One region of the Streptomyces sp. NPDC051322 genome, then DNA from elsewhere that is predicted to be linked to it. Evidence: riboswitches for the same ligand, from Rfam matches in the RefSeq annotation. Region 1 holds a riboswitch; each other region holds the start of a gene.
What was found. Region 1 has a riboswitch for cyclic di-AMP ahead of AB0436_RS07375 (transglycosylase SLT domain-containing protein). Riboswitches for the same ligand answer to the same signal wherever they lie in the genome.
Positions count from the first base shown of each region.

Region 2: linked by a shared signal. The riboswitch ahead of AB0436_RS08225 (M23 family metallopeptidase) and the one ahead of AB0436_RS07375 (transglycosylase SLT domain-containing protein) in region 1 are both predicted to bind cyclic di-AMP.
Region 3: linked by a shared signal. The riboswitch ahead of AB0436_RS21620 (transglycosylase family protein) and the one ahead of AB0436_RS07375 (transglycosylase SLT domain-containing protein) in region 1 are both predicted to bind cyclic di-AMP.
Region 4: linked by a shared signal. The riboswitch ahead of AB0436_RS12755 (C40 family peptidase) and the one ahead of AB0436_RS07375 (transglycosylase SLT domain-containing protein) in region 1 are both predicted to bind cyclic di-AMP.

Region 1 covers NZ_JBFBAK010000002.1:715,972-723,199, reverse strand. The annotation lists gene AB0436_RS07395 (enolase C-terminal domain-like protein) at 1-114, shown strand, start outside; gene AB0436_RS07390 (FAD-linked oxidase C-terminal domain-containing protein) at 153-3,323, shown strand; gene AB0436_RS07385 (nuclear transport factor 2 family protein) at 3,466-3,858, shown strand; gene AB0436_RS07380 (L-threonylcarbamoyladenylate synthase) at 3,868-4,488, shown strand; gene AB0436_RS07375 (transglycosylase SLT domain-containing protein) at 4,547-5,332, opposite strand; cyclic di-AMP (ydaO/yuaA leader) riboswitch at 5,337-5,526, opposite strand; partial or broken gene AB0436_RS07370 (FCD domain-containing protein) at 6,032-6,377, opposite strand; gene AB0436_RS07365 (dihydrodipicolinate synthase family protein) at 6,599-7,228, shown strand, end outside.
Region 2 covers NZ_JBFBAK010000003.1:13,948-21,175, reverse strand. The annotation lists gene AB0436_RS08245 (MarR family transcriptional regulator) at 1-236, shown strand, start outside; tRNA gene AB0436_RS08240 (tRNA-Met) at 282-355, shown strand; gene AB0436_RS08235 (hypothetical protein) at 442-633, shown strand; gene AB0436_RS08230 (PP2C family protein-serine/threonine phosphatase) at 761-1,909, shown strand; cyclic di-AMP (ydaO/yuaA leader) riboswitch at 2,123-2,264, shown strand; gene AB0436_RS08225 (M23 family metallopeptidase) at 2,276-3,337, shown strand; gene AB0436_RS08220 (aldo/keto reductase) at 3,401-4,345, shown strand; gene AB0436_RS08215 (PrsW family intramembrane metalloprotease) at 4,349-5,713, opposite strand; gene trmB (tRNA (guanosine(46)-N7)-methyltransferase TrmB) at 5,828-6,679, opposite strand; gene lhgO (L-2-hydroxyglutarate oxidase) at 6,754-7,228, opposite strand, start outside.
Region 3 covers NZ_JBFBAK010000009.1:104,809-112,036, reverse strand. The annotation lists gene AB0436_RS21640 (SurA N-terminal domain-containing protein) at 1-321, shown strand, start outside; gene AB0436_RS21635 (nucleoside triphosphate pyrophosphohydrolase) at 344-1,339, shown strand; gene AB0436_RS21630 (cytochrome P450) at 1,336-2,592, shown strand; gene AB0436_RS21625 (transglycosylase family protein) at 2,757-3,758, shown strand; cyclic di-AMP (ydaO/yuaA leader) riboswitch at 4,019-4,217, shown strand; gene AB0436_RS21620 (transglycosylase family protein) at 4,221-4,907, shown strand; gene eno (phosphopyruvate hydratase) at 5,151-6,443, shown strand; gene AB0436_RS21610 (septum formation initiator family protein) at 6,579-7,055, shown strand; gene AB0436_RS21605 (DUF501 domain-containing protein) at 7,115-7,228, shown strand, end outside.
Region 4 covers NZ_JBFBAK010000004.1:350,802-358,029, reverse strand. The annotation lists gene AB0436_RS12775 (adenosylmethionine--8-amino-7-oxononanoate transaminase) at 1-315, opposite strand, end outside; gene bioB (biotin synthase BioB) at 308-1,369, opposite strand; gene AB0436_RS12765 (8-amino-7-oxononanoate synthase) at 1,513-2,667, shown strand; gene AB0436_RS12760 (ATP-binding protein) at 2,888-3,319, shown strand; gene AB0436_RS12755 (C40 family peptidase) at 3,348-3,821, opposite strand; cyclic di-AMP (ydaO/yuaA leader) riboswitch at 3,826-4,040, opposite strand; gene AB0436_RS12750 (urease subunit gamma) at 4,570-4,872, shown strand; gene AB0436_RS12745 (urease subunit beta) at 4,889-5,200, shown strand; gene AB0436_RS12740 (urease subunit alpha) at 5,193-6,914, shown strand; gene AB0436_RS12735 (urease accessory UreF family protein) at 6,952-7,228, shown strand, end outside.

The sequences.
Region 1 (7,228 bases):
CTCTCCCCCGTCGGGGGCGCGCTCCGGCCCGACACCGGCAAGCCCGGTCTCGGGCTGGAGGTGAAGTGGACGGACGCGGAGCGGTACCGCGTCCATGGCCGCCGGCCGGCCTGAACATGGCAGAACGTCATCTTCGAGAGGGACATACGGACATGTCGAGTACACCGCGGCGAGCGACGCAACAGGTTCCGGCCAAGACGGACCCCGGCCTCGCCGGTCCCCCGCGAGCCCGCGAGACCATCGCGGTGGGGAAGCTGGAGCGTGCGCTGCGCAAAGCCGTGCGCGGCGAGGTGCGCTTCGACAACGGCACCAAAGCGCTGTATGCCCAGGACTCGTCCAATTACCGTCAGGTGCCGATCGGTGTGGTCATCCCCCGCACGCTGGACGACGTGGTGGCCGTCCACCGGATCTGCCACGAGTTCGGCGCGCCGATCCTGAACCGCGGCGGCGGCACCAGCCTCTCCGGCGAGACGGTGAACTACGCCGTGGTCATCGATCATTCCAAATACCTGACCGACATCGGGGAGTTCGATCCTGCCGCCCGCGTGGTGACCTGCCAGCCCGGAGTCATCAACGAGGAGCTCAACCGGCACACCGGTCAGCGGAATCTGGTCTTCGGCCCCGACCCGTCCTCCCACTCGCGTTGCGTGATCGGCGGGAACCTCGGCAACAACTCCTGCGGTATCCACTCCGTGCAGTCCCAGCTCTACGGACCGGGCCCGCGCACCTCCGACAACGTACACGCGCTCGAGATCGTCACCTATGAAGGTGAGCGGTTCTGGGTGGGCGTCAACGAGGAGAAGCAGCTCGACCGGATCATCGCGGACGGCGGCCGCAAAGGGGAGATCTACGCGGCTCTGCGCGCATTGCGTGACCGGTACGCCGACGTCATCAGGGAGGGCTACCGGTCGGTCGATGAGATGCCGCGTCGGGTGTCGGGCTACAACCTGGACGAGTTGCTCCCCGAGAAGGGTTTCAACGTGGCGCGCGCCCTGGTGGGCACCGAAAGCACCTGTGCCACCGCGCTGCAGGCGGTGCTCATGCTCACGCCGGCCCTGCTGCAGCGCACCCTTGTCGTGGTGGAGTATGACGAACTGGCCGACGCGGCCGAGCACTGCGAGGAGATCGTCGAGCGTTTCCGGCCGATCGGTCTGGAAGGGCTCGACCATGAGCTGATCCGGGACCAGCAACTGCAGGACATGCATGTCGACGACATCGAGGAGCTGCCCCGCCTGGGCGGCGCAGCATGGCTGCTGGTCCAGTTCGGAGCAGACACCACCGAGGAGTCCGTGTCCCGGGCGGAAGCCTTCATGGAGTGGCTGACCACCGAGAAGGGGTATGCGCGCGACCGGATCGTCATGGCCAGGAGCGCTCAGGAGGGCGGCAACAGCGGCGATCTGTGGGCCATCCGGGAAGGCGGCCTCGGATCCACGGCGTTCCCGCCGGACGGGAAGGATCACTGGCCCGGCTGGGAGGACTCAGCCGTACCGCCGAGCAGGATCGGCGAATACATCAAGGCGTTGCGCAAGGTCATGGACAAGCACTCCATCACCGGAGCGATGTACGGCCACTTCGGGCAGGGCTGCATTCACTCCCGGCTCAGCTTCGACCTTCGGCACGCCGACGGCCTGGCCACCTATCGCGCCTTCATGGAGGACGCCGCCGACCTCGTCACCAGCATGGGTGGCTCGCTGTCCGGCGAGCACGGTGACGGTCAGCAGCGAGCGGAACTTCTGGAGAAGCAGTACGGCACGGAACTCGTGACCGCCATGCGTGAGTTCAAGCGGATCTGGGACCCGCAGGGAAAGATGAACCCCGGCAAGGTGGTCGATGCGTACCGGCTGGACGAAGACCTCAAGCTGGGCACCGACTACAACCCACCGCGCCCGCAGCTGAAGTTCGCCTATCCGGAGGACAACGGCGACTTCGCTCACGCGACCCTGCGGTGCGTCGGCGTCGGCAAGTGCCGCGTCCCCGACGCACAGACCACGATGTGCCCCAGCTATCAGGTCACCCGCGAGGAGAAGCACACCACCCGGGGGCGGGCCCGCATGCTCTTCGAGATGCTGCAGGGCGACGTGATCACCGACGGCTGGCAGTCGAAGGAAGTCGCCGAATCCCTCGACCTGTGCCTCGCCTGCAAGGGATGCAGCAATGACTGCCCGGTCAACGTGGACATGCCCACCTACAAGTCGGAGTTCCTGCATCACCATTACCAGTCACTGCGCCGCTGGCGTCCTCGCTACGCCTACGCGTTCGGCTTCATCGACCAGGCGGCGCGCATCGCTTCCCGGCTTCCCGAGGTCGCCAACTTCGTCACGCACACTCCGGGTCTTTCCCACCTCGCCAAAGTGGCGGCCGGTATCGACCGGCGCCGACCGCTGCCGCGCTTCGCCCCCATGACGCTTCAACAGTGGTTTCAGCGCCGTGGCGGCACGGTCAACCCCGGCGGTCGACCGGTGGTGCTCTTCCCCGACACCTTCAACAACCACTTCCACACCGAGGTGGGGGTCGCCTGTGTGGAAGCCATCGAAGCCGCCGGCTGGCAGGTGATCATGCCGGAGGGACATCTCTGCTGTGGTCGGCCACTGTACGACTACGGCTTCCTGGACACCGCCGAACGTTACCTGCACAACGTCATCGACACGCTGCGCGAGCACGTGCGCGCCGGCACGCCGGTCGTCGGCATGGAGCCCAGTTGCCTGGCCGTCTTCAAGGACGAACTGAGCAAGATGCTGCCGCACGACGACGACGCCGCCCGGCTGGCCCGTAACTCCTACCACTTCGCGGAGTTCTTCCGCGCACACGACATCCGGCCCCCGAAACTCGAGGGCAACGCCCTGCTGTGGGGCCATTGCCATCAGCGGGCGACCGGCGGCATGACGGCCGAACAGGAACTCCTGCAGGACATGGGACTCGACGTCGACAACCTCAAGGGCGGCTGCTGCGGGCTGGCCGGCTCGTGGGGGTTCGAGGACGGCAAATACGAGATCTCCATGGACTGCGGCGAACAAGCCCTGCTCCCCGCCGTACGCCAGGCCGACCGCGACACACTCGTCGTCGCCGACGGCTTCTCCTGCAAGACGCAGATCCAGCACGCCGGCACCAAGCGCAAGGCCCTGCACACCGCCGAGGTCATGCGGATCGCTCGGCAGAACGAGACCCATCCCGACCGGAAGAAGCGATCGCGTCACGCGGACCGCCGCCGCCCGTCCCCACCGGCGGCAGTCCGCGTGACGCGCACCGCTCTGCCGGCGCTGCTGGGCGCGGTACTGCTGTGGACGGGTCGCCGCGCGGCCCGAGGTACGCGCAACTCGGGGTAGCGATCCGCCCGACCGGGCAGCTGATACGACGATATGTGTGGATGATGGTGGTTGCGGGCACTCGTGGGACATGAGCGCCTCAACGGAGACTCAGACGCAGCCGACCGGCCCACCGAGCACGGAGAGCACTCCCGTATCGGTGGTGGACACCTTTCTCAAGGCGATCAATACCGGGGATCTCGCCCAGCTGTTGAGCTGCTTCTCCGCGACGAGTGTGATCACCGACGCGGGGCGGCGCATCAAGGGCCTGCAAGCCATCACCCAGTGGGCAGAAGAGGAGTTCCTCCTGCCGCACGGAACGCTGACCGCCACCGACTCGCGGCCGGTGTGCGGACTCCCCGGCGACACCGTCGTCGAGGCCCGGATCAGCAGCGCCCACCACAACGGTCGCAGCCGGCTCCTCATCACCGCGATAGGCGACACGATCGCCTACCTCAAGGTCCGGGCCGACGTGTCGGCAGACGACGCTCCCGCGAGCAGGCCCGGGCTCGGAGCGGGCACGTCTTCATCCGGGCGAGGCCGCAACGGGCCTTAGACTCGGCGGATGGCGAAGTATTTCGACGTGCACCCCGACAATCCTCAGCGGCGCACCATCAGCACGGTGGCCGACAGCATCCGATCCGGTGCGCTCGTCGCGTATCCGACGGACTCCTGCTACGCACTGGGATGCCAGCTGGGCAGTCGTGACGGCATCAGCCGGATCCGGTCGATCCGGAACCTCGACGACCGTCACCACTTCACACTGGTGTGCCAGAATTTTGCGCAACTGGGTCAGTTCGTGCATGTCGACAACGACGTGTTCCGCGCGATCAAGGCAGCGACACCCGGCAGTTACACCTTCATCCTGCCCGCGACGAGGGAGGTGCCGCGCCAGTTGCTGCACCCCAAGAAGAAGACGGTGGGTGTCCGGATCCCGGACCACCCGGTCGCTCAGGCCCTGGTCGCCGAGCTCGGCGAACCGCTGCTCTCCAGCACCCTCCTGCTGCCCGACGAGGAGGAGCCGCTGACCCAGGGCTGGGAGATCAAGGAACGGCTCGACCACGTGGTGGATGCCGTGATCGACTCGGGCGACTGCGGCACCGAGCCGACCACGGTCATCGACTTCTCCGGCGGCGAGCTGGAGATCGTACGCCGGGGGGCGGGCGACACCGACCGGTTCGAGTAACCGGGCCGGTGCCCTCCCGCACCATCGTCCGCTTGCCGCCCGATGGGTGACGGTCCCGTCAGTACGGGCCGTTCACGTTGTCGATCGAGCCGTACATCGCGGCAGCGTAGTTGCACGCGGCGGTGATATTGGCGACCGGGTCGTAGATGTCCATCGACGTGCCCGCCACGTGGTAGGTCTGGAAGGTGGGAGCGATGACCTGCAGCAACCCCTTGGATGGGGTTCCGGCGGCCGCGTTGGAGTCGTAGTTGTTGATCGCCTGCGGGTTGCCCGAGGACTCGCGCATGATGTTGCGGTAAATCCCGTCGTAGGTGCCGGGAATACCCTTCGCGGCCATGACGTCCAGCGACTCCTTGATCCAGCCGTCCAGGTTGTCGGAATACGTCTTGGCGGACGCGGGGACGGCGCCGGTGCTCGCACCGCTCTGCGCTGACTTACTGGCGGTGGTCGACGCGGTTCCCTGGGAGTCGTCCGTGGACTTCGACTTCTCGGCCTTCGCGCCGAGCGTCAGCGTGAGACCGGGCTGGATCAGCGACGGGTCCTCGCCGATGGCCTGCCGGTTGTCCCGGTAGAGCTTCTTCCACCCGCCGCTCAGGTCATGGGCACGTGCGATCTTGAAGAGCGAGTCGCCGGCCACCACGGAGTAGGTCTCGGGGGTGTCCTTGTGGGCAGCGGTAGTCGCCGGCGCCGAATCGGCGGGGGCGTGGTGAGCGACCGGCGCCGCTTCCGCAGTGGTAGCCGCCACCAGGGGGAGTGCGAGCGCGGCGCCGCCGGTGCCCACGGCGACGAGACGCCGGGCAAGCGGGGTGCTCTTCGGACGACGGTGCTTGGCCTTTGCAGCCATGACGAATTCCTCTCCGTCGCCTACGGGGTGAGCTGTCGGGTTCGGGCTGGAGAAGCCCGGCCGCACGAATGCGACTTCACCCCGAGCCGATCTCGTACTGCGATCGGCGAACTTACCTGGGTCCCCCGCTCCTGCCGTGCGTGAGTGGGTGAGTGCGGTTTCCGGACAGTGGCAGGATTCGGCGTTCCGTCCGGGGTGACGAGAACGTAAGCGAGAACGTCGGGATGAAACAAGTCCGGAAATGACGTCGACATCTCGTTTGCGAATTCGACCATGGAAATATGCAGCCGCTCCCGCGCTGCTGTCGAACTCAACTTTCTTTCCTGGCAGGCGAAGTGAGCAAGGGAGCCGGTGCTGCGGCGCACTCCCGGGCGTGACTCACTTCACAGACAGGGCAAGATCCGGCCCCTCAAGCGCGTGCAGAGAATGACAAATTGATGCATTGCACCGCATGAGGACTTATAGAATGAGACAGTCAAATCGCCCATTTCGGCCGCGAATGCCGTTCACCTGCGCGCACCGGAAGGAGACTGTCCGCCGACAATTGATCGCTTCCCTTTGCGACTGAACACGTCGCCCGGATCAGCCGACTGTGAGTCAAGAGCCCTTTTGTGATCGGTCATTTGTCGCGAGGAATTCCGTCGGCCGGTTCAACACTTCGGCGTGGGTGGTTAATTCAGCTCAGCACACCGATGGCGGCTACCTGCAGGGCCGGCCGGAGACGGATCCCGGCGGCAGCCGGTCTCTGATTCCATCGAATGCGTCCGCATCGCGGAGGCCGCGCGAGGCCCATCGGCAGCGGCGATGGCGTCGACGATCTCCCGGTGATGGGCGAGGGTCGTGGCCGGGTCTTGGTGGGCATCGCCGACGTCGTCACGCACCTGGTCCAAGGCAGCCCAGAAGGGGTCGAGTACCTCGCTGAGGAGGAGGGCGCGCGTTCCATGGCTGATACGAGTGCGCGCGCCCGGAGGCCCTCGGCCGGCACCGACGCCGCAACGCCGTCGATCAGACCGGTTTCCAACGCCTCACGTACATACAAGAGTTCATACGCCAAGAAGGTGCCCGGGGAGCCCGGGGAGAGCCCGCAATCCGGGATCAGCTACCGGATGCGGGACCGGTGACTCTTGACGTTTCCTGCCGGCCGGGGACTACTCTAGCGCCAGACATAGGACATCAGACGTCCCATGTCGCACACAGCCACCACGATCGTGCGCGTTTCCGCGACCGACGACGCTTCCGCGCCCAGCAGCACCAGGAGTAGTACCCATGCCTCTGACCGCCCCCCTTCGCGGGGTCGTCCCGCCCGTCTGCACCCCGCTCGATGCCACCGGCGAGGTCGACACACAGTCGCTCTCCCGACTGGTCGAGCACCTCGTCGGCGGAGGCGTGCACGGCCTGTTCGCGCTGGGGTCGACGAGCGAGGTCGCCTATCTCACCGACGCGCAGCGCAGCACCGTCCTGGAGACCGTGGTGCGCACGGCAGCCGGCCGGGTGCCGGTGCTCGCCGGCGTCATCGACGCCACGACACCGCGGGTGAGCGACCATGCTCGCGTCGCGGCCGGGCTCGGCGCGGACGCGATCGTGGCCACCGCGCCCTTCTACACGCGCACCCACCCCGCCGAGATCGCCCGGCACTTCCGCCGTATCCGGGAGAACATCGACCTGCCGCTGTTCGCGTACGACCTTCCCGTGTCCGTGCACAGCAAGCTCTCCACGTCCCTCATACGCGAACTCGCCGAGGACGGCACGCTGGCCGGTCTCAAGGACAGCAGCGGCGACGAGGGCGGGCTGCGTCGCCTGATCGTCGAACTCGGTGGCCGCGGCGGGCGCGAGGAAGGCCCGGCGCCCCGCTTCAGCGTTCTCACCGGTTCCGAACTCACCGTGGACGCAGCCCTG
Region 2 (7,228 bases), on a different contig from region 1:
ACGCGCTCTTCCTGGCCGACGAGGGTGTCGCGCTGCTGTCCCGGCTGCGGAAGGCCGGCGCCGCGCACGAGCAGCAGATCTGTGCGGCGCTCTCGGTGGACGAGCACCGGCAACTGGGCGTGCTGCTCGGCCGGCTGGCCGAGCAGCAGGGACTCTCCCCCGGCGTGCACCCCGGATACGGGCAGGTGCGCGCGGGCGGCGGCCGTGGAGGAACGGCCGGCCGGTCCGGCCGTTAATGGTGAGGAGCATAGCTGCGGATGCCGTACAGTTGGGTTTACCGACGCGGGGTGGAGCAGCTCGGTAGCTCGCTGGGCTCATAACCCAGAGGTCGCAGGTTCAAATCCTGTCCCCGCTACTTGTGAACGAAGGCCCGGCACGTCATGTGCCGGGCCTTCGAGCGTTGCTCCGGCGGGGAGCGCCGGCACGTATCAGGGGGCTGACGTGTTCGTTCTGCGGGTCGCGCTGACCGTACTGCTGCTGGAGGTCTTGCCGTCGGCCCTGGTCGGCCTGATGTGGGCGCGGGTGGGGCTCGAGCGGCTCGACGAGCTCACCGGACTCGGGGTGCTGCGGGGACGGCGGCTCCGGGTCGTTTCGCTGCTCGCCGTGGTTCATACGCCGGCGTGGGACTTCTGAAACCGGCCAGGGCTCAGCGGTTCGCCCGGTTGGCCGACGTCGAATCGCCGGTCGGCGTGGTTGCGGACAGCCTGAGTGGGGCGCGGTACTGTCCGCAGCCGGGTACGGACCGGGCAGGAGACCACTGGTGGGGCAGCGAGAACAGCGCGGCACGGCACGCCGTTTCCTCCTGGCGCTGCCGCCGGTGCTGCTGGTCGGTGGGATCGGGTTCGATCTGGCGACCCCGGACCCCTTCACCCCGGTGCCGTTCTTCTCCGCGGCACCGCTGATCGCCGCCCCGTTCTTCTCGCTCAGAGCCACGCTGCTGACCGGGGTGGCCGCCACCGTGGCCATGGCGGGACTGCACGCCTACAACGGCACCAGCGCCCATGCCAGTGCCGTCACCGAGCTGCTCACGGTGATCACCGTGGCGGTGCTCGCGCTGATCATCAACCGGGTGGTGCGCCGTAGCGGCGAGCAGCTCGCGTCGGCCCGGGTCATCGCCGAGACGGCGCAGCGCGCGGTGCTGCCGGTGCCCCTCGAGCGGATCGGCGGCCTGCACGTCGCGGCGCGGTACGAGGCGGCGCAGGCCGGCACCTTCATCGGCGGGGACCTCTTCGCAGTGCAGGACACGCCGTACGGGGTCCGGCTCATCGTGGGTGATGTGCGGGGCAAGGGGCTCGGCGCGGTGGAGGCCGTGGCGGTGGTGATCGGAGCTTTCCGGGAAGCCGCCGAGCAGGAGAGAAGTCTGGAAGGGGTGGCCCAGCGTCTGGAGCGCGCGCTGACCAGGGAGGGCACCCGGCGGGAGGGCCTCGACGCCATCGAGGGCTTCACCACCGCCGCGCTCGCCGAGGTACCACGCGGTGGCCGGGACCGGATCCGGGTGGTGAACCGCGGTCATCCCGAACCCCTCCTGCTGTACGCCGACGGGGGGCTCGACGCCGTCACGCCGACCGATGCCGCACTGCCGCTGGGGATGGCGGATGTGGCCTCCTGGCCGGATCGTGCCGACGAGTTGCCGTTCCCGCCGGGGGCCACGCTGCTGCTCTACACCGACGGGCTCTCCGAGGCGCGGAACGCGGCAGGGGTCTTCTACGATCCGAAGGAACGGCTGCGCGGGCGGATCTTCCCGGGCCCCGACGAGCTGCTCACGGCGCTGTCCGACGATGTGCGACGGCATACCGGAGGCCACTCGACGGACGACATGGCGTTGCTCGCGGTGGCCCGGCCGACGGACGATCAGCCCCCGCGGCGCAGGACGGTGGAGATCGTGCGGGGCAGCCGTCGCGATGCGTGACCGGGTGCATCGCTCTGCATAACATTTGATGCACGGTCAAGAAATGCAGGTTTCCTGAGCGCGCGTCAACTCGCCCGGTTCCACCCCCTTGTGCCCCGCTTGGTCCGGGCCGAAATCGTTAACGATCAGTTGGAACGGCTTGGCTCCGGGGCGTGTGTCTATTAACGTTCGATAACGCAGCGCGGTTGTCCCAGTCGTCGCAAGAGGCGACACCGTGCGCACGCGCCGAATCCCGTAAGGGAACCGGGGAACCACTCATTGGGGTGAATCGGGCAGCTCCGCAAGGAACGGCCCGTAGGAGACCTTCCTGCTCCGAACCCGTCAGCTAACCCGGTAGGCGGTAAGGAAGGAAAGGAGTGCGCCTCCGTGGCGTCCAACAGCTCTGCCCCCGAAACGCTTTACTTCCCGAACGACGAAGCTCTCGGTTTCGGCGGTGAGGACGGCGGCACGTTCGACGAGTGGAATCCCACCGAGGAGTCCCTTCGTCCGCTGCGCGGCAAGCACCGGGTGGCCAAGCAGCGCGGCGGCATCGCGCGCAGCTCCACGGTCCTCGGCGTCGGCGTGATCGCCGCCGTCGGCGCGGGTGGCATGGCCAGCGCGCAGGCGAAGCCGCCCGTCTCGATCTCCCTCCCCGACCTTCCGCAGTCCGTCAAGGACAAGCTGCCGGACGCCGAGTCGCTGCCGGGCGTGGGTGGGCTGATATCGGACATCGACGGCCACTCCTCGTCCGCTACGGGTACGGACACGGGTGTCACCGGCGCCGCGCTCACCTCGGCGTCCACCGGCACCGGCAGTTCGGACGCGGGCGAAGCACTCCGGACCCGGATCCTGCAACAGGCCGAGCAGCAGCAGGGCGCGGTCGACGACCAGGCCGCGGTGACGGCGGAGAAGGCAGCGGCCGCCAAGGCCGCCGCTGAGGCGGTGAAGCAGCAGGACGCGGCAGCCGCCAAGGAGAAGGCCGCCAAGAAGAAGGCCGAGGCGGAGGCCAAGGCCAAGGCGGAGAAGGAACGGCTCGCCAAGCTGGCCGCGAGCTACTCGCTCCCGGTCGCCTCCTACACCCTCACCTCGCACTTCGGTGACAGCGGCTCCATGTGGTCCTCCGGCTACCACACCGGCCTCGACTTCGCCGCTCCGACCGGTACCCCGATCAAGGCCGTGCACAGCGGCACGGTCAAGTCGGCCGGCTGGTCGGGATCGTACGGCTATCGCACGGTCATCACCCTCGACGACGGCACGGAACTCTGGTTCTGCCACCAGTCGTCGATCGCCGTGAGCGCCGGCCAGAAGGTCACCACCGGGCAGGTCATCGGCAACGTGGGCGCCACCGGCAATGTCACCGGGCCGCATCTGCACCTCGAGGTCCGCCCCGGCGGCGGCGACCCGATCGACCCGCTGACCTGGCTGGCGAACAAGGGCATCAACGCCTGACGGCTCCCGGAACCCCGGCACCGCGCACGGAATAGTGCGGGACGGTGCCGGGTTTTCCGCCCTATGACTTCTCTTCGCAGGCTCGGCGCGTCCGACCTCCATGTCTTCCCGCTCGCCCTCGGCGGCAACGTCTTCGGCTGGAGCGCCGACGAGGCGCAGTCCTTCGCGGTGCTCGACGCGTACACGGCGGCCGGCGGCAACTTCGTCGATACGGCCGACTCGTACTCCGCGTGGGCGGCGGGCAACCGGGGCGGCGAGTCCGAGACCGTCATCGGCAACTGGCTGGCCGCCCGCGGAAACCGCTCCGAGGTGGTGGTCGCCACCAAGGTCGGCGCCCATCCCGCCCACAAGGGGCTCTCCGCCGGGACCATCAAGGCGGCCGCCGAGGAGTCGCTGCGCAGGCTGCGCACCGACCACATCGACCTCTACTACACGCACTTCGACGACCCGTCCGTCCCGGTCGAGGAAATCATCACCGCGCTCGACCAGCTGGTGAAGGACGGCAAGGTGCGGGCCATCGCCGCGTCCAACATCGGCCCTGAGCGGCTCGAAGCCTCTCTCGCCTTCTCCGCGGCCGAGGGGCTCGCCCGGTACGTGGCGCTTCAACCGCACTACAACCTGGTCTCCCGCGACACCTACGAGGGCGGGCTGCAGGACACCGTCGCCCGGCACGGTCTGGCCGCAGTGCCGTACTACGCGCTGGCCTCCGGCTTCCTCACCGGCAAGTACCGCCCCGGCGCGGACGTGGACAGCGTGCGCGCCGCCGGTGCGGCCAAGCATCTGGAGAGCGAGCGGGGGTCGAAGGTGCTCGCCGCGCTCGACGAGGTGGCAGCGGCACACGAGGCCGAGCCGGCGACCGTGGCGCTGGCCTGGCTGGCCGCCCGGCCGACGGTCACCGCGCCGATCGCCTCGGCGCGTACGCCCGAGCAGCTGCCCGCCCTGACGGCGGTCGCCGAACTCCGGCTCACCGACGCGGAGCTCGCCACGCTGACAGCGGCTTCGGCGTAACCGCTACTGCCGGTACGGGTTGTAACCGCCGTAGTGGAGATGCGGCGGTGGCACCCGTACCCGGCCGGTGGCCTGCGCCGCATAGAGCAGTGCGGGCCCGGCTATGTCCTTGCGCTGCCACAGATGGTGCAGCAGCTCCTGCTCGCGCGCCACGAAGTCCGGGCCCGCCGAGCCCCGGCGGGCCCGGTGCCGCAGAAACGCCAGCGTGGTCGCGAAGGCCTCGTACTCGTGTACCGCCCGGGACGCGGCTTTGGCGCCTGCCTTCGCACCCGCCTTCGCCCCCGTCCTTCCGCCGGTCCGCCCGTCCGGCTGCGGACAGGTGTACGGAACGACATGGCTGCGTGCCGCGAAGTCACGGGCCATCGACCGGGCCTTCATCGAGGAGAGCGCAGCCGGTTCGGCCGATGCCAGCCAGCCCGCCGCCGCGTATGCAGGCAGTTCGGTCGATATGGTGCGCAGTTCGCGCTGCCGGTTCCAGACGGCCAGCCAGGTGACCAGGCCGAAGGCCGGCACCATGAAGGCGCCGTAGACCACCAGGAAGCCGAACGTGCCGAAGACCGACGAGCTGTTCCACAGAGCGTGCATGCCCATCGCGCAGCCGAGCCCGAGCAGCGGCAGCGCGATCCGGCGCACCCGGTGGTGCGGCGCGCTCGACGCGGAGATGCCGAAGCCGATACCGGTCATGACGGTGAACAGCGGGTGGGCGAACGGCGCCAGGACGATCCGGACGAAGAAGGTCGCCGCGGTCACCGACGAAAAGCCGGAGAACCCCATCGACTTGTCCTCGCCGAACGCGCTGCCCAGATAGAGGATGTTCTCGGTGAAGGCGAAACCGGTCGCGGTGAAGCCGGCGAAGACGACCCCGTCGACGATCCCGGTGAAGTGCCGTCTCCGGAACAGGAATATCAGCAGTAGCGCCGCCGCTTTGGCGCTCTCCTCGACGATCGGCGCTATCACCGTCGCCCCGATGGTGTTGGCGCTCGCCGGGTCCGCGGTGGCGGTCGCGACCCAGCGGGTCGCGAAGGAGTTCGCGATGATGGCGACGAGGGCGGCGGCGCAGGCTCCCCAGGCGAACGTGAAGAGCAGATTCCGCCAGGGCCCCGGATCGACCCGGTCGAGCCAGCGGAACGCCGTCATCAGCAGGGGCACCGGCAGCACGGCGAGTGCGAGCCCGACCAGGAAGCCCTCGGTGCCGGTCTGTTCACGGACCAGCGCGAGGATCACCAGACCGCAGAGCGCGAGCAGCACGATCACTGCGGCGGCGCGCAGCGCCTTGCTCCGCCAGAAGTCCCGGCGCGGGGTGTACCGCCAGTGCGCGCGGGGCGGCACGGCGTCGAAGCGCGGCTGCTCCTCGTACGCCGGGACCATGGGGTGGGGTGCCCCGGGCGGCAAGCTCGACTCGTACACCTGATTGACCTTAACGAGCGGCACTGACATCTGCGACGCCGTATCGGCTTTCCGTCGCAGGGGTACGCCCGAGCTTCAGCAGCGGAGGAACAACAGGTCGTGCACGGTGTGGCCCTTTTCGAGTCCCTGGCCCTCGAAACGCGTCACCGGCCGGAACGCCGGCCTCGGTGCATAGCCGCCGTCCGCAGCGGTGTTGCGGAACTGCGGGTGCGCGGTCAGCACGTCGAGCATCTGCTCGGCGTACGGCTCCCAGTCCGTCGCGCAGTGCAGGACGGCGCCGGGTGCCAGCCGGCTCGCGGCCAGGTCGAGGAACTCGGGCTGGATGAGCCGCCGTTTGTGGTGGCGGCTCTTGGGCCATGGATCCGGAAAGTACACCCGAAGCCCGGTGAGCGCGTCCGGCGTCAGCATGGCGCGGAGCAGAATGATCGCGTCCCCGTTCGCCACCCGGATGTTGGCCAGCCCGTTCTGCTCCGCGAGACGGAGCAGGTTGCCCTGGCCCGGGGTGTGCACGTCGACGGCGAGGATGCCGGTGTCCGGGTCCGCCTCGGCCATCCGGGCGGTCGCCTCGCCCATGCCGAAGCCGATCTCCAGGACGACCGGGAGGCCGCCGAACATCTCGTCGAGGTCCAGCACCCGCAGCCCGTCGATGTCCAGACCCCACTGCGGCCACAGGCGCTCCAGGGCGTCACCCTGGCCGGTCGTGACCCGGCTGCGGCGGGGCTGGAAGCTGCGGATACGGCGTTCGTGGTGGGAGCCCGCGGGGTCGGCGGCGGGACCGCCGGGGAAGCGCGGCTCACCCTTGGCACGGCGCGGCGCGGGGGACTCGGCGGCGGGGGCGGCCGGGCCGGTGACGTCTACGGGGGTGACACGCGGGCCGGTGACGTCTGCGCCGGTGACGTGCGGGCCGGGATTCAGGAGATCGGACACAATGCCGTCAATTCTACGGTCCGCCGCTGCTCCGCGGTTCCGCCGCCGCCGAGCTCCGCGGTACCCCGCCGCGCTCAGGCCCGGACCGCCACCGAGGCCAGCGCCCGGCGGGCGATCTCCCGGCCGATCGGCAGGGCGGCGGTCGCGGCCGGCGACGGGGCGTTCAGCACATGGACGGTGCGGGGCGCCTCCCGGATCAGGAAGTCGTCGACCAGCGTGCCGTCCCTGAGCACCGCCTGCGCCCGCACGCCCGCGGGTGCGCGGCGCAGGTCGGACGCGTCGACGGCGGGCAGCAGCCGCCGTACCGCAGCGGCGAAGGCCGGCCTGGACAGCGAACGGTGCAGCTCACCGGCGCCGTACCGCCAGTGGCGCCGGGCTATCCGCCAGGAGCCCGGCCAGGCGAGCGTGGTACCCAGGTCGCCGGGGCGCACCACACCCCAGCCGTACCCCTCGCGGGCCAGCGCGGGCACCGCGTTCGGGCCGACGTGTACGCCGCCTTCGATGCCACGGGTCAAGTGGACACCGAGGAACGGGAAGGCGGGGTCGGGG
Region 3 (7,228 bases), on a different contig from region 1:
CTCGTGCAGCAGGCCGGCAGTGAGGCGCGGCTTCAGCAGGTGTATCTGGAGCAGAACGGTGTCGCCCCCGGTCAGATCGACCAGGCGCTCCAGGAGCAGGTCACCGCGAACAAGCTTGCCCGGGCGCTGGGCGCGGATCTGGGCACATCGGCCGGGCAGGGGGCCGTGCTGCAGGCCATGACGAAGGCTTCCCAGGCGCTGGGCGTGGACGTCAATCCGCGGTACGGGGTCTGGGACGCGAAGAAGAGCCAGCTCGGCCCGTACAAGGCGCCGTGGATCACCCAGGTCACCAAGCAGCAGTCCGCCGAAGCGGGTGCGTAGCGGGGGGAGGTAGTTTCGACGGGTGACCGTTGAAAACGCCCCCGACACCGCCGACCAGGCCGACCGCTCCGGCCGGATCGTGCTGCTCACCACCAGCCACCGGGTCGCGCCGGGGCTGCTGTCCTGGGCCGCCTGGCAGCTGCTGCACGCCGCCGACCGGGTGCTGTGTCCGGACGAGGCGCACGTCCAGTTGCCGTACCTGCGTGAGGCCGGCGTCACCGTCGAGCATGTGTCGCCCGGTGCGGAGCAACTGGTCGAGGAGTGTGCCGGCGGGCGTACGGTCGTGGTCGTCCTCTCGGGCGAGGGCGACCGGCGGCTGACCGACGGTCTGGCCCGGCTGGCCGGCAGCGGCCGGGTGCAGATGCCGGATCTCGAGCTGCTGCCCGGTTCGTACGATCTGCCGGGCGCGCGCCTGTTGGACCTGGTGCAGGTGATGGATCGGGTCCGCCGCGAGTGCCCGTGGACGTCGCAGCAGACGCATCAGGGGCTCGCCAAGTACCTCATCGAGGAGGCGTACGAACTCGTCGAGGCGATCGAGGCCGGGGACCGGGAGGAACTCCGCGAGGAACTGGGTGATGTGCTGCTGCAGGTCGTCTTCCATGCGCGGATCGCGCAGGAGGACGCGGAGGAGCCCTTCTCGATCGACGATGTGGCGGGCGGCCTGGTCGAGAAGCTGGTCCACCGCCACCCGCACATCTTCGGCGACGAGACCGCGGAGACCGCGGAGGACGTGCACGCACACTGGAACCGCACGAAGGCGGCCGAGAAGCAGCGTGACTCGGTGACCGAGGGAGTGCCGGTCGGCCAGCCCGCGCTGGCACTGGCCGCCAAGCTGGCGTCCCGGGTCCGCGGTGGTGGCCTGGAGGTTCCGCTGCCGGAGGGGGAGTCCGTCGGTTACCGGCTGCTCGCGATGGCGGTGCGGGCCGAGGCGGCGGGCACCGACCCGGAGGCCGCTCTGCGGGCCGCGGCGCGGGCGTACCGGGACGCGATCCTGGCCGCGGAAGGGGCCGGCAGGTGACGGCAGGACCCCAGCCCGAGCTGTTCACCTGGGAGTTCGCGACCGATCCGTACCCCGCCTACGCGTGGCTGCGCGAGAACGCGCCCGTGCACCTGGCGACGCTGCCCAGCGGGGTGGAAGCCTGGCTGGTGACGCGCTATCAGGACGCCCGGGCCGCCCTGGCCGAGCCCCGGCTGTCGAAGAACCCGGCGCACCACGCCGCCTCCCCGCACGCCAAGGGCAAGACCGGCATTCCGGGGGAGCGCAAGGCGGAGTTGATGACGCATCTGCTGAACATCGATCCGCCGGATCACACCCGGCTGCGGCGGCTGGTGTCGAAGGCGTTCACCCCGCGCACGGTGGCCCAGTTCGCGCCGCGGGTGCAGGAGCTGACGGATCAGCTGATCGACGCGTTCGTGGAAAAGGGCGAGGCAGACCTCATCCATGAGTTCGCCTTCCCTCTCCCTATTTATGCGATCTGCGATCTGCTGGGGGTGCCGCGGGAGGACCAGGACGAATTCCGCGACTGGGCCGGAATGATGCTGCGCCATACGAAAGCGGGCCAGGGCGGCGGCCCACGCGGTGGCGTGGCCCGCTCGGTGAAGAAGATGCGCAGCTATCTCGCGGAGCTCATCCACCGCAAAAGGGAGAACCTGGGCGACGATCTCATTTCCGGGCTGATCCGGGCGAGCGACGGCGGCGAGCATCTGACGGAGAACGAGGCCGCCGCGATGGCGTTCATTCTGCTCTTCGCCGGTTTCGAGACAACCGTCAACCTCATCGGCAACGGCGTGTACGCGCTGCTGCGCAACCCGGACCAGCGTGCGCGCCTTCAGCAGTCGCTCGCCGCCGGCGAGACCGATCTGCTGGCCACCGGTGTCGAGGAACTGCTGCGTTACGACGGCCCGGTTGAGCTCGCCACCTGGCGGTTCGCCACCGAGCGGCTGACGCTGGGCGGCCGGCAGGTGGCCGAGGGCGATCCGGTGCTGGTCGTCCTCGCGGCCGCCGACCGGGACCCCGAGCGCTTCACCGAACCGGACACGCTCGACCTCGCGCGCGTCGACAATCAGCATCTCGGTTACGGGCACGGAATTCATTACTGTCTGGGCGCCCCGCTGGCCCGGCTGGAGGCGCAGACGGCTCTCGCCACCCTGCTGCGGCGGCTGCCGGATCTGCGGCTTGCGGTGGATCCGGCCGATTTGCGATGGCGCGGCGGACTCATCATGCGGGGATTGCGCACCCTACCGGTGGAGTTCGACCGTCATGTTCGCTGACTCACCGTCAATAATGTGACTTTCACGTGATCTGCGCTGCATCGACTTGTGAGGGGCATTCGACTACGGCTACGTTCACCGTTCGAATCATCCGTCACACGGAAGGCCACCGCATGCGCACCGGGAACGGTCGGCACCGACGCCCCCGTCAGGCTCCAGCCATCGTGGTAGCGGCAGGAGTTACGGGATCCGCCATCGCCATTCCGCTGCTGGGCGCAGGCGGCGCACACGCAGCGGATGCCACCACCTGGGACCGCGTAGCGCTCTGCGAGACCGGCGGCATCTGGAGCGCCGACCTCGGCAACGGCTCCTACGGCGGCCTGCAGTTCTCGCAGGACACCTGGGACCAGTACGGCGGTGGGCAGTACGCGTCCCGGCCGGACCTCGCCAGCCGCTCCCAGCAGATAGCCGTGGCCGAGAAGGTCTACGCGGCCGAGGGTGCCAAGCCCTGGCTCAGCTGCGCGACCGTCGCCGGCCTGACGAAGGACGACGCCGCGACGGCGTCGGTGGACCCGGGCGTTCCGGACACCGCGAGCCCCACGCCGTCGGACGCCGGCCAGGACGCCCCCTCGGATGCGCCGTCGGACGAGGCGACGGATGACGCTTCGGCCTCCGCGACGCCGTCGGACTCGACCGACGGTTCGGATGCGGGCTCGGACGCCAGTTCGGCCTCGCCGTCCGACGCGCCGACGGCTGCCGCCACGGACCCCGCCACCGACTCCGGTTCGGCTTCCGGTTCGGACGCGACCGGCAGCCGGCGGTCATCGGATGCCGACTCTCCCGAGCCCACCGACTCCCCGGCCCCCACCGGCTCCGCGAGCCCCTCCGGCCCGGCGTCGGCCGCCTCGGAGACCCCGGCGCCCTCACAGAGCGCGACCACCGGCAAGCACCGCGGCGACGAGGCGAACGAGCCATCACACGACGCCCGGGTGGGCGACGACGCCGGTCGGCACGCGTCGCGTTCCGAAAGTCCGACACGCGACGACGCTCGTTCGGACGACAGCTATACCGTCCGCCCGGGTGACAATCTCTGGGCAATTGCGGATGCACACGATCTGCCCGGCGGATGGCCCGCGCTGTACGCCGCGAACCACCGCACGATCGGTGGCGATCCGGATCTCATTCTCCCTGGCCAGGCCCTTGATCTCAGCCCGAAACAGGGCTAGTTGATCCGACTATGTCCGGTTTTGGCGGCGGTGAGACATGACTCTCGTTCGTCTCTGCGGATGGCCGGGCCGACGGCGCCGCCCGGGCCGCGCCTCACCTGCGGAAATGCCTTCTGCACAGGTGCGACGCGCCGAGCACTCCCTCCGATGTTCATCTTTGAATATCGGAGGGATTTGTGTTTCGGTCAGAACCGCTCGCACCGCGGGCACCCTCGATCGTCACGCCGAATCCTGCCATCGGTCGGGGGAAGACACAGTCGACGCGTAACGCGCCGTAGGCAGGAGCGGGGGACCCAGGTAAGCGCCGGGTCCGGCCGCCCACCCGGAGTCCGAATCATCGGAATCCGGGACGGGATGGACGGAAACGGCTTGGGGTGAAGCTGTGCGCAGGTAGCGCAGCCGGGCAACTCATTGGCCCGAACCCGACAGCTCACCTCGTAGGCGTCGGTGAGGAGATACGCCATGCTCTTTTCTGCCAGCAAGTCCAAGCACCGCCGTCCGTCCAAGGCCGTCCGCTACGCCACGCTTGCCGGCGTCACCGGTGCCGCCGTGGCCGTGCCGCTGCTGGGTGCGACTTCCGCTTCGGCCGCTTCCGTCTCCACCTGGGACGCTGTCGCCCAGTGCGAGTCCGGCGGCAACTGGTCGATCAACACGGGTAACGGCTACTACGGCGGCCTGCAGTTCTCGAACTCCAGCTGGGCCGCCGCCGGTGGTACGAAGTACGCCCCGCGCGCCGACCTCGCCACCAAGGACCAGCAGATCGCCGTCGCCGAGAAGCTGCTCGAGATGCAGGGTCCGGGTGCCTGGTCCTGTGCCGGTGCCGGTGGCCTGACCAACGACGGTGTGGACCCGGGCGTGAACCCCTCCGGCTCCAGCTCCAGCTCGAAGCCCGCGGCGCAGCAGGAGACCCACAGCACCGCGCAGTCCGCTTCGCGCAGCGAGGCCCGTAAGGCCCCCGCGAAGCACGCCGCCCCGGTGAAGGTCAAGAAGGGCGACGGCGAGTACAAGGTCAAGGCCGGCGACACGCTCGCCCGGATCGCCAAGTCCCAGCACGTTTCCGGCGGCTGGGAGAAGCTTTACCACCTGAACAAGGACATCGTGCAGGACGCCGACCTGATCTTCCCCGGTCAGCAGCTGCACCTGAGCTGATCCCGGCTCCCCCGAGCACCCCGGTCCGGCGCGACTCCCCCGTACGCGCCGGACCGGGGTTTCTTTCGGTCAGTTCTGTTACCAGCAAGTATATTTGCCGAGATTCGGGTAGTAATAAGGTCTTTTGGGCGCTTTTTCGTCCCAGGGGCCGGGCGCCCCGCCGGTCGGGGGCCGCGGGCCGGTTAGGCTCATGTCGCAAGGCCAAAGAGACCCTGCACCCATAGCGTCACATCCCAGAAGGAGATGCTCGTGCCGTCCATCGACGTCGTCGTAGCCCGGGAAATCCTGGACTCCCGAGGTAACCCCACGGTCGAGGTCGAGGTCGGCCTCGACGACGGCAGCACGGGTCGTGCTGCAGTTCCGTCCGGCGCCTCCACCGGTGCTTTCGAGGCCATCGAGCTTCGTGACGGTGACCCCAACCGTTACCAGGGCAAGGGTGTCGAAAAGGCCGTCCTCGCCGTCATCGAGCAGATCGGCCCGGAGCTCGTCGGCTACGACGCGACCGAGCAGCGGCTGATCGACCAGGCGATGTTCGACCTGGACGCGACCGACAACAAGGGCTCGCTGGGCGCGAACGCGATCCTCGGCGTCTCGCTCGCCGTGGCACACGCCGCCTCCGAGGCCTCGGACCTGCCGCTCTTCCGTTACCTCGGTGGCCCGAATGCGCACCTGCTGCCGGTGCCGATGATGAACATCCTCAACGGTGGGTCGCACGCCGACTCCAACGTCGACATCCAGGAGTTCATGATCGCGCCGATCGGCGCCGAGTCCTTCTCCGAGGCGCTGCGCTGGGGCGCCGAGGTCTACCACACGCTGAAAAAGGTCCTGAAGGCCAAGGGCCTGGCGACCGGCCTCGGCGACGAGGGCGGCTTCGCGCCGAACCTCGATTCGAACCGGGCCGCACTCGACCTCATTCTCGAGGCCATCACCGAGGCCGGTTACGTCCCGGGCAAGGACATCGCACTCGCGCTCGACGTCGCCGCGTCCGAGTTCTACAAGGACGGCTCGTACGAGTTCGAGGGCAAGTCCCGTTCGGCCGCCGAGATGACCGAGTACTACGAGGAGCTCGTCGCCTCGTACCCGCTGGTCTCCATCGAGGACCCGCTGTTCGAGGACGACTGGGCCGGCTGGCACGTCCTCACCGGCAAGCTGGGCTCCAAGATCCAGATCGTCGGCGACGACCTCTTCGTCACCAACCCCGAGCGGCTGGCGCGTGGCATCGAGGAGGACTCGGCCAACGCGCTGCTCGTCAAGGTCAACCAGATCGGTTCGCTGACCGAGACCCTGGACGCCGTCGAGCTGGCCCAGCGCAACGGCTTCAAGTGCATGATGTCCCACCGCTCCGGTGAGACCGAGGACGTCACCATCGCCGACCTGGCCGTCGCCACCAACTGCGGCCAGATCAAGACGGGCGCCCCGGCCCGCTCCGAGCGCGTCGCCAAGTACAACCAGCTGCTGCGCATCGAGGAGATCCTCGACGACGCCGCGGTGTACGCGGGCCGGTCGGCCTTCCCGCGGTTCCGCACGAACGGCTGAGCGCCGCAGGGCTGATGCCGAATCACCCAAAAAGAACTGAATAAGCAGCAAAGGCGCAGCGCAGTGCAGCCGTCCCCGGACACCGTCCCGTACCGTGTCCGGGGACGGACGTGCGTGCGTATACGGGGAGGCGGCATGGCAGGGAACCGGGACCGGTTCTCGACCGCGACCAGGCTGAAGGTGCTGGGCGAGCAGACTGCCGCCCGGGTGTACCGCTCCCAGTCCAGGCGTCAGGCCCGCCGCCCGCGGCTGACCGGCCGGGCGGCGATACTGCTGATGGTGCTCTGCACGCTGGTCGTCGCCCTCGCGTATCCGATGCGGCAGTACGTCTCGCAGCGCAACGACATCGCCGACCAGCGGCAGCAGGTGCGCGACGCGAAGGCCCGGGTCGAGCAGCTGCGGGACGAGAAGGCGCGGCTGCAGGACGACGCGTACGTGGAGCGGTTGGCCCGTGAGCATCTGCACTACGTACGGCCGGGGGAGACGAGTTTCACCGTCATCGACCCGGACGCGCGCAAGCGGGCGCCGCGGGACCGGGGAGCCACGGACCGGCCCTGGTACACCAACCTCTGGGACGGCGTGGACACCGCGGACCGGGCCGGCGACCGGTGACCGGCTTCCCGTAAGCGCCCGCCTGACACCCTCACAAGTAGATCTGGATCCAAGGCACCATGGAAACGCCCCCTCCGCAGACCGACCGCACCGAGCCGACCGATGTGGACATCGCCGCGTTCCAGCAGCAGCTGGGCCGCCCGCCGCGTGGCCTCCGCGCGATCGCCCACCGC
Region 4 (7,228 bases), on a different contig from region 1:
GAGCGGTTCCGGGGTGATCTCCACCAGTTTGGCCGCGAGCCGGACGGCGGGCTCATGGGTGAGCCCGCCGAACATCACGTGACTCATCCGGTCCAACTGGCCGCGCGCGGCCTCGTTGAGCACCGGGTGGTTGTACCCGTGGATCGCCGACCACCACGACGACATGCCGTCGACGAGCTCGCCCGTACCGGCCACCCGCAGCCGCACACCGGACGCCGACTCGACCAGCAGCGGCTGCTGCTGTCCGGGCATCGGCCCGTACGGATGCCAGACGTGCCGCCGGTCGAGTTCGAGCAGCTGGTCCGTGTCAGGCATTGGGCGCGAGGTCCGTCCCGGCACCCCGGCGGCGGACCGACACCAGATCCGTACGGTGGTCGGGCAGCGTGGTGGTGTCCGTGCCCTCCACCTCGAAGCCGGCGTCCGCGATCATGTCCAGATCGGCCCGGCCCGCCTGACCCTCGCTGGTCAGGTAGTCGCCGAGGAAGATGGAGTTGACCAGATGCAGGGCGAGCGGCTGCAGCGAACGCAGGTGCACCTCCCGCCCGCCGGCCAGCCGTACCTCCGCGTCCGGGCAGACGAACCGCACCATCGCCAGGATGCGCAGGCAGCGCTGCGGGGTGAGGCTCCACTGCTCGGCGAGCGGAGTTCCCTCCATCGGGATCAGGAAGTTCACCGGCACCGAGTCGGGGTCGAGGTCGCGCAGGGCGAACACCACATCGACCAGGTCGGCATCGCTCTCGCCCATCCCGGCGATCAGTCCCGAACAGGCCGAGAGCCCCGCGGCCTGCGCCTGCTGGACGGTCTCCACCCGGTCGGAGAAGTCATGGGTGGTGCAGATGTCGGCGTAGGTCACCTCGGACGTGTTGAGGTTGTGGTTGTAGGCATCGGCGCCCGCGGCCCGCAGCCGCTCCGCCTGCCCGCCGGAGAGCAGCCCGAGACAGGCGCACACCTCCACGCCGTCGTTCTGTTCCTTGATCGCCTCGATGGTCTGCGAGACCCGGTCGACGTCGCGGTCCGTCGGGCCCCGCCCGCTGGCGACCAGACACACCCGCTTCGCTCCGCCGGCCACACCGGCCGCCGCCACCTGGGAGGCCTCGTCCGGCTTCAGCCAGGTGTACTTGAGGATCTCGGCCTTGGAGCCCAGCCGCTGCGAGCAGTACGAGCAGTCCTCCGGGCAGAGCCCGGACTTGAGATTGACGAGGTAATTGAGCTTCACCCGCCGTCCGAACCACTGACGGCGTACCTTTCCGGCGGCGGCCACCACATCGAGCAGCTCGTCGTCCGACGTCGCCAGTACGGCGAGCGCCTCTTCACGGGTCGGCAGTTCGCGCCGCAGCCCCTTGTCCACCAGCGTGTTCAGCAGGTCCATGGGGGTGATCCTGGCCTACGGCAGTACGTCAGGCCAAGGAGGAACCGAACAACACCCGCCGTGAAGGGTGTGTGCATTGCCACACCATGACCCCGCATGGCCCCCGCTAGGGTCTGTGAACTGCCTACAAAGAGGGACTGATCATGCCGGGTGTCACGCCTCCATCGCCCTTCGACTGGACCGATACCGCGGCATCCCTGCGGGCCCGGGCCGGCCTCGTCCGCACGCTGCGGCCACGCCCGGCCGCTTCGGATCTGCTGGATCTGGCGAGCAACGACTACCTGGGGCTGGCCCGTAGAAGGGAGATCACCGAAGCGGCCTCGGCAGCGGTCCGCCGCTGGGGTGCCGGTGCCACCGGGTCACGGCTGGTGACCGGCTCGACGGAACTGCACGCCGAACTGGAACGGGACCTCGCCGATTTCTGTGGCTTCGAGGCTGCGCTGGTCTTCTCCTCCGGATACGCCGCCAATCTGGCGGCCCTCACCGCGCTGACCGACCGGGGTTCGCTCATCGTCTCGGATGCGGGCAACCACGCCTCGATCGTCGACGGATGCAGGCTGTCCCGGGCGGCAACCGAAGTCGTTCCGCACGCCGATCCGGAGGCGGCCGCCAAGGCGCTCGGCGCACACCGGGGCCGCGCCCTCGTCGTCACCGACTCGGTCTTCTCGGTCGACGGTGACGCGGCGCCACTCGCGGACCTGGCCGCCGTGTGCCGCGGTCACGGTGCCGCCCTGGCCGTGGACGATGCCCACGGTCTCGGGGTGCTCGGCGAAGGCGGCCGGGGAGCGCTGCACGGCGCGGGGCTGGCCGGCGCGGACGACGTGGTCGCCACGGTCACCCTCTCGAAGTCCCTGGGCAGTCAGGGCGGTGCGGTGCTGGGCCCCGCCCGGGTCATCGACCACTTGGTCAACGCGGCCCGCACTTTCATCTTCGACACCGGCCTGGCCCCGGCCGCGGCGGGCGCGGCCCTGGCGGCCCTGCGGCTGCTGCGTGCGGAACCCGCCCTCGGCGGGCAGGCCCGTACGGTGGCGAGCACACTGCACCACCGTCTCACCGAGGCCGGGCTGAGCGCCGTACGCCCGCAGGCTGCCGTGGTGTCCGTACGCGCGCCGTCGCCCGCGGCGGCGGTGCGCTGGGCCGCCGACTGCCGGGAAGCGGGACTCGCGGTCGGCTGCTTCCGGCCGCCTTCGGTGCCGGACGGCATCTCCCGGTTGCGTCTCACCGCGCGTGCCGACCTGACGGAGGCGCAGGTCGCCCGGGCCGTACGGACGTTGCTGCGAACCGCGCCCGCCGGCTGACCCGAGACGGAGAACGGCCGTTCACCTGCTCGCCGTCCAAATACGTTCTCCCGTAGCAGAGTTCATCACTTTGAGCGACTGATACAGGCCCATCTTTGTGGATCGCCGATGATGCGGTCACTATGAGTGTCACGCTGGCGCGAAGGGCAATCCGAGGCCGTCCTCGAAGTGCATCCGCAACGGGTCGGAGCCGGCACCGGTGGGAAAGGGACAGGCCGTCATGGCAGACCACCAGGAAGCAAAAGTCACCCTGCCGAGCGAACCTGCCTCGGTTCCGGCGGCCAGGTCCTATGTGGCCCGGGTGCTCACCGACTGGGGCCTGCCGGCCGATACGGACGCGGCGGACGCGATCCGGCTGATCGTCTCCGAGCTGGCGACCAACGCCGTGCAGCACACCTTCGGCCAGTCACCGACCTTCACCGTGGACATCGTGCTCGAGCGGGACGAACTGCTGCGCATCGGTGTCACGGACAGTCACCCACGCTGGCCCCAGCGGCTGCCCGCAGCGGTCCAGCAGGACAACGGCCGGGGCATGGTGATCATCCGATGGCTGGCCGCCGAGAGCGGCGGCCGGCTGTCGGTCACCCCCACCCGGGAAGGCGGCAAGACGGTGTGGATCGCCCTGCCCTGGACGGCTGCCGACCGGACCTGAGCCTGCGGCAGCCGCGCCCGCCGCTTGTTCAGTTCACGCGCCCGTACCAGACGTTCTTGGTCCAGATCCGCTCCAGCCTGACCACGGAACCGGTTTTCGGCGAATGCCAGATCTTGCCGCTTCCCGCGTACAGGCCGACATGGAAGACGTTCCGCCCGTAGTGGAAGAACACCAGGTCCCCGCGTCTGCGGTGGGAAGCAGCGATATGGCGCACCTTGTTGTACTGCGCCTGGGCGGTGCGTGGCAGCTTCTTGCCTGCCTTCTTGAACGAATAGAAGGTCAGCCCGGAGCAGTCGAACCGGGAGGGACCGGCTGCGCCCCACTGATAGGGCGATCCCTTTTTGGATGCCGCGATCTGCACCGCTCTTGCGGCGTGTGTCGCGGCTTGGGCCTCGGGTGTGGCGCCGGGCGCCAGCGAGGTCCCCGCTACTGCGGCGAGTGTGAGGGCCGAAGCGGTTCCGGCCCGGGTGAGCAGAGACGGGATGTGAATCTGCGCAGTCATGCGCAACCCTTCGTCAAACCGCCTGAGAAGGTTGACCTGTCGGGTTCGGGCCGGCGAAGTTGCCCGGCCGCCGGGCGGGTGGCCGACTGATCGGTCGGCCCTCCTTGCAGCGGCTTCACCCCAAGGGGCGACACGTCTGTCGCCCCGGACTGCTTGGGTCCTCCACTCCTGCCGATCCACTCGTGTCGACCAGACGTCCGGGTACGGCGGCAGGACTCGGCGTCCGCCCGGACCGCCCCGCCGTGGTGGCGGGGGCTTGTCGTCCCAGGGATCTTCACTCACCGCGCGCCGGATTTCTGCCTGACACTGCCGGTTCGCCGGTCCGCTCACCCCTGGCCCATCCGAGTGGGCGGGGTTCCGGAACCACCGACCGGCCGGCGGGTGCGGGTCCCTCACCAGGTGTGCAGCCGCGCTCTGCGGTGAGTGCTCGGGCGTGCCGTGCAAATCGGGGCGAGCCGTCGGGCCCTGCCTGTCTAAGTCTTCCGGGCGACGCCCATCGGGGTAGGGGTGGCATCCGAAAGGATGGCAGGAGACGGCGTGTCGCGGGGTGACCCTGCGCGGTCCGTTGAATGCATACCGCAAGCAATGATCATGGCCCAGCAAAAGGCCGGTTAACGTGCCGGAAAAACTTCCGCCGTAATGTGCAATGCCTGGTGGCCGGGGGTTTCGCACCGTGTCAACAAAATGTTGAAGTCGAGTGGTCCGCGGTGCCCGACCGGGGCCGGGACGAAGACGGTGAGGCGGAAGCGTGCAACTGACACCCCATGAGCAGGAACGACTGCTCATCCATGTGGCGGCGGACGTGGCGGAGAAGCGCAGGGCGCGGGGCCTGCGACTGAACCACCCCGAGTCGGTGGCGCTGATCACCTCGCACATCCTGGAAGGTGCCCGGGACGGCCGTACGGTGGCCGAGCTGATGGCGTCGGGGCGCACGGTGCTCGCCAGGGCGGACGTCATGGACGGCATCCCCGAGATGCTCCGCGAGGTTCAGGTCGAGGCGACCTTCCCGGACGGTACCAAGCTCGTCACCGTGCACGAGCCGATCGTCTGACCGGGGAGTGGCACCGATGATCCCCGGAGAGATTCTGTACGCCGAAGACCCGCTGACCCTCAACGAGGGCCGCCGGGCCACCCGTCTCACCGTTCTCAACATCGCCGACCGCCCTGTGCAGGTCGGCTCCCACTATCACTTCGCGGAGGCCAATCCGGCTCTGCGCTTCGACCGTGCCGCGGCGCAAGGCCGTCGGCTGAACATCGCCGCAGGAACCGCGGTGCGCTTCGAGCCCGGCATCCCCGTCGACATCGAACTGGTTGCCATCGCCGGGCTGCGCATCGTCCCGGGACTGCGGGGAGAGACCGCAGGAGCCCTCGATGGCTGAACTCACCCGCGCCGTGTACGGCGACCTCTTCGGCCCCACCGCCGGGGACCGGATCCGCCTCGCAGACACCGAGCTTCTCGTCGAGATCGAGGAGGACCGCTGCGGGGGCCCCGGCCGGTCCGGCGACGAAGCGGTGTTCGGCGGCGGAAAGGTGATCCGCGAGTCGATGGGCCAGTCCCGCGCCACGCGCGCGCAGGGCGCCCCGGACACCGTCATCACCGGCGCTGTGATCCTCGACCACTGGGGCATCGTCAAGGCGGACATCGGCATCCGGGCGGGACGTATCACCGGGATCGGCAAGGCCGGTAATCCCGACACGATGGACGGAGTCCACCCCGACCTGGTCATCGGCCCGGAAACCGAAGTCATCGCAGGCAACGGCAAGATCCTCACGGCCGGCACCATCGACACCCACGTGCACTTCATCACCCCCACGCTCATCGACCAGGCGCTGTCGTCCGGGGTCACCACCCTCGTCGGTGGCGGAACCGGCCCGGCGGAGGGCAGCAAGGCCACCACCGTGACGCCCGGTCCCTGGCACCTCGCCCGGATGTTCGATGCGTTGGAGGCGTACCCGGTGAACATCGGGCTGCTCGGCAAGGGCAGCACCATGTCCCACGAGGCGATGCACTCCCAACTGCGCGGCGGCGCTCTGGGATTCAAGATCCACGAGGACTGGGGCGCCACCCCGGCCGTCATCGACGCCTGCCTGGGTGTCTGCGAGGAAACCGGCGCCCAGCTCGCCATCCACACGGACACGCTGAATGAGGCGGGCTTCGTCGGCGACACCCTGGCGGCCATCGCCGGGCGTTCCATTCACGCCTACCACAGTGAGGGCGCGGGAGGCGGACACGCTCCCGACATCATCACCGTCGTCTCCGAACCCAACGTCCTGCCCAGCTCCACCAACCCGACCCGGCCGTACACCGTCAACACCATCGAGGAACACCTCGACATGCTGATGGTCTGCCACCACCTCAACCCAGCTGTTCCCGAGGACCTGGCCTTCGCGGAGTCCCGGATCAGGCCGTCCACCATCTCGGCCGAGGACATCCTGCACGATCTGGGTGCCATCTCGATCATCTCCTCGGACGCCCAGGCGATGGGCCGCATCGGAGAAGTGACGCTCCGTACCTGGCAGACCGCCCACGTAATGAAGAAGCGCAGAGGCGCCCTGCCGGGCGACGGCCGCGCCGACAACCATCGTGCACGTCGCTATGTCGCCAAATACACCATCAACCCCGCCGTGGCGCAGGGCCTGGACCGGGAGATCGGCTCGGTGGAGAGCGGCAAGCTCGCCGATCTCGTCCTCTGGGACCCGGCGTTCTTCGGCGTCAAACCCCAACTGGTGCTCAAGGGCGGACAGATCGCCTACGCCCAGATGGGAGACGCCAATGCCTCCATCCCCACCCCGCAACCGGTCCTGCCCAGGCCGATGTTCGGAGCGACCGGGCGGGCCCCGGCGGCGAATTCGGTCAACTTCGTCACGCAGGCCGCCCTCGACGACGGTCTGGCCGAACGCCGAGGCCCCGGCAAGGAATTCGTCGCCATCGGCAGCACCCGCGCCGTCGGGAAGGCGGACATGCGGGAGAACGACGCGCTGCCCCGCGTCGAGGTCGACGCCGACACCTTCACCGTGACCATCGACGGCGAGCCCGTCGAGCCGGCATCGGCAGCCGAACTGCCCATGGCGCAGCGATACTTCCTTTTCTGATGGCCGATTCATGAGTGATTCAGGAGAGAGGCCTCCGATGGGCCGATCGGCGCTGCTGATACTGGCCGACGGCCGGTTCCCCGCCGGCGGTCACGCCCACTCCGGCGGCGCCGAACAGGCCGTGGTGGCGGGGCGGATCCGCGACGCCCGCGATCTGGCGGACTTCTGCCTCGGCCGACTGCACACCACCGGACTCACCTCCGCGGCGCTCGCCGCCACAGCCGCGCTGGGAGCCGATCTGCGGGTACTCGACGAGGCCGCCGACGCCCGGACACCCTCGCCCGCCCTGCGGGCGGCCGCCCGCAAGCTCGGCC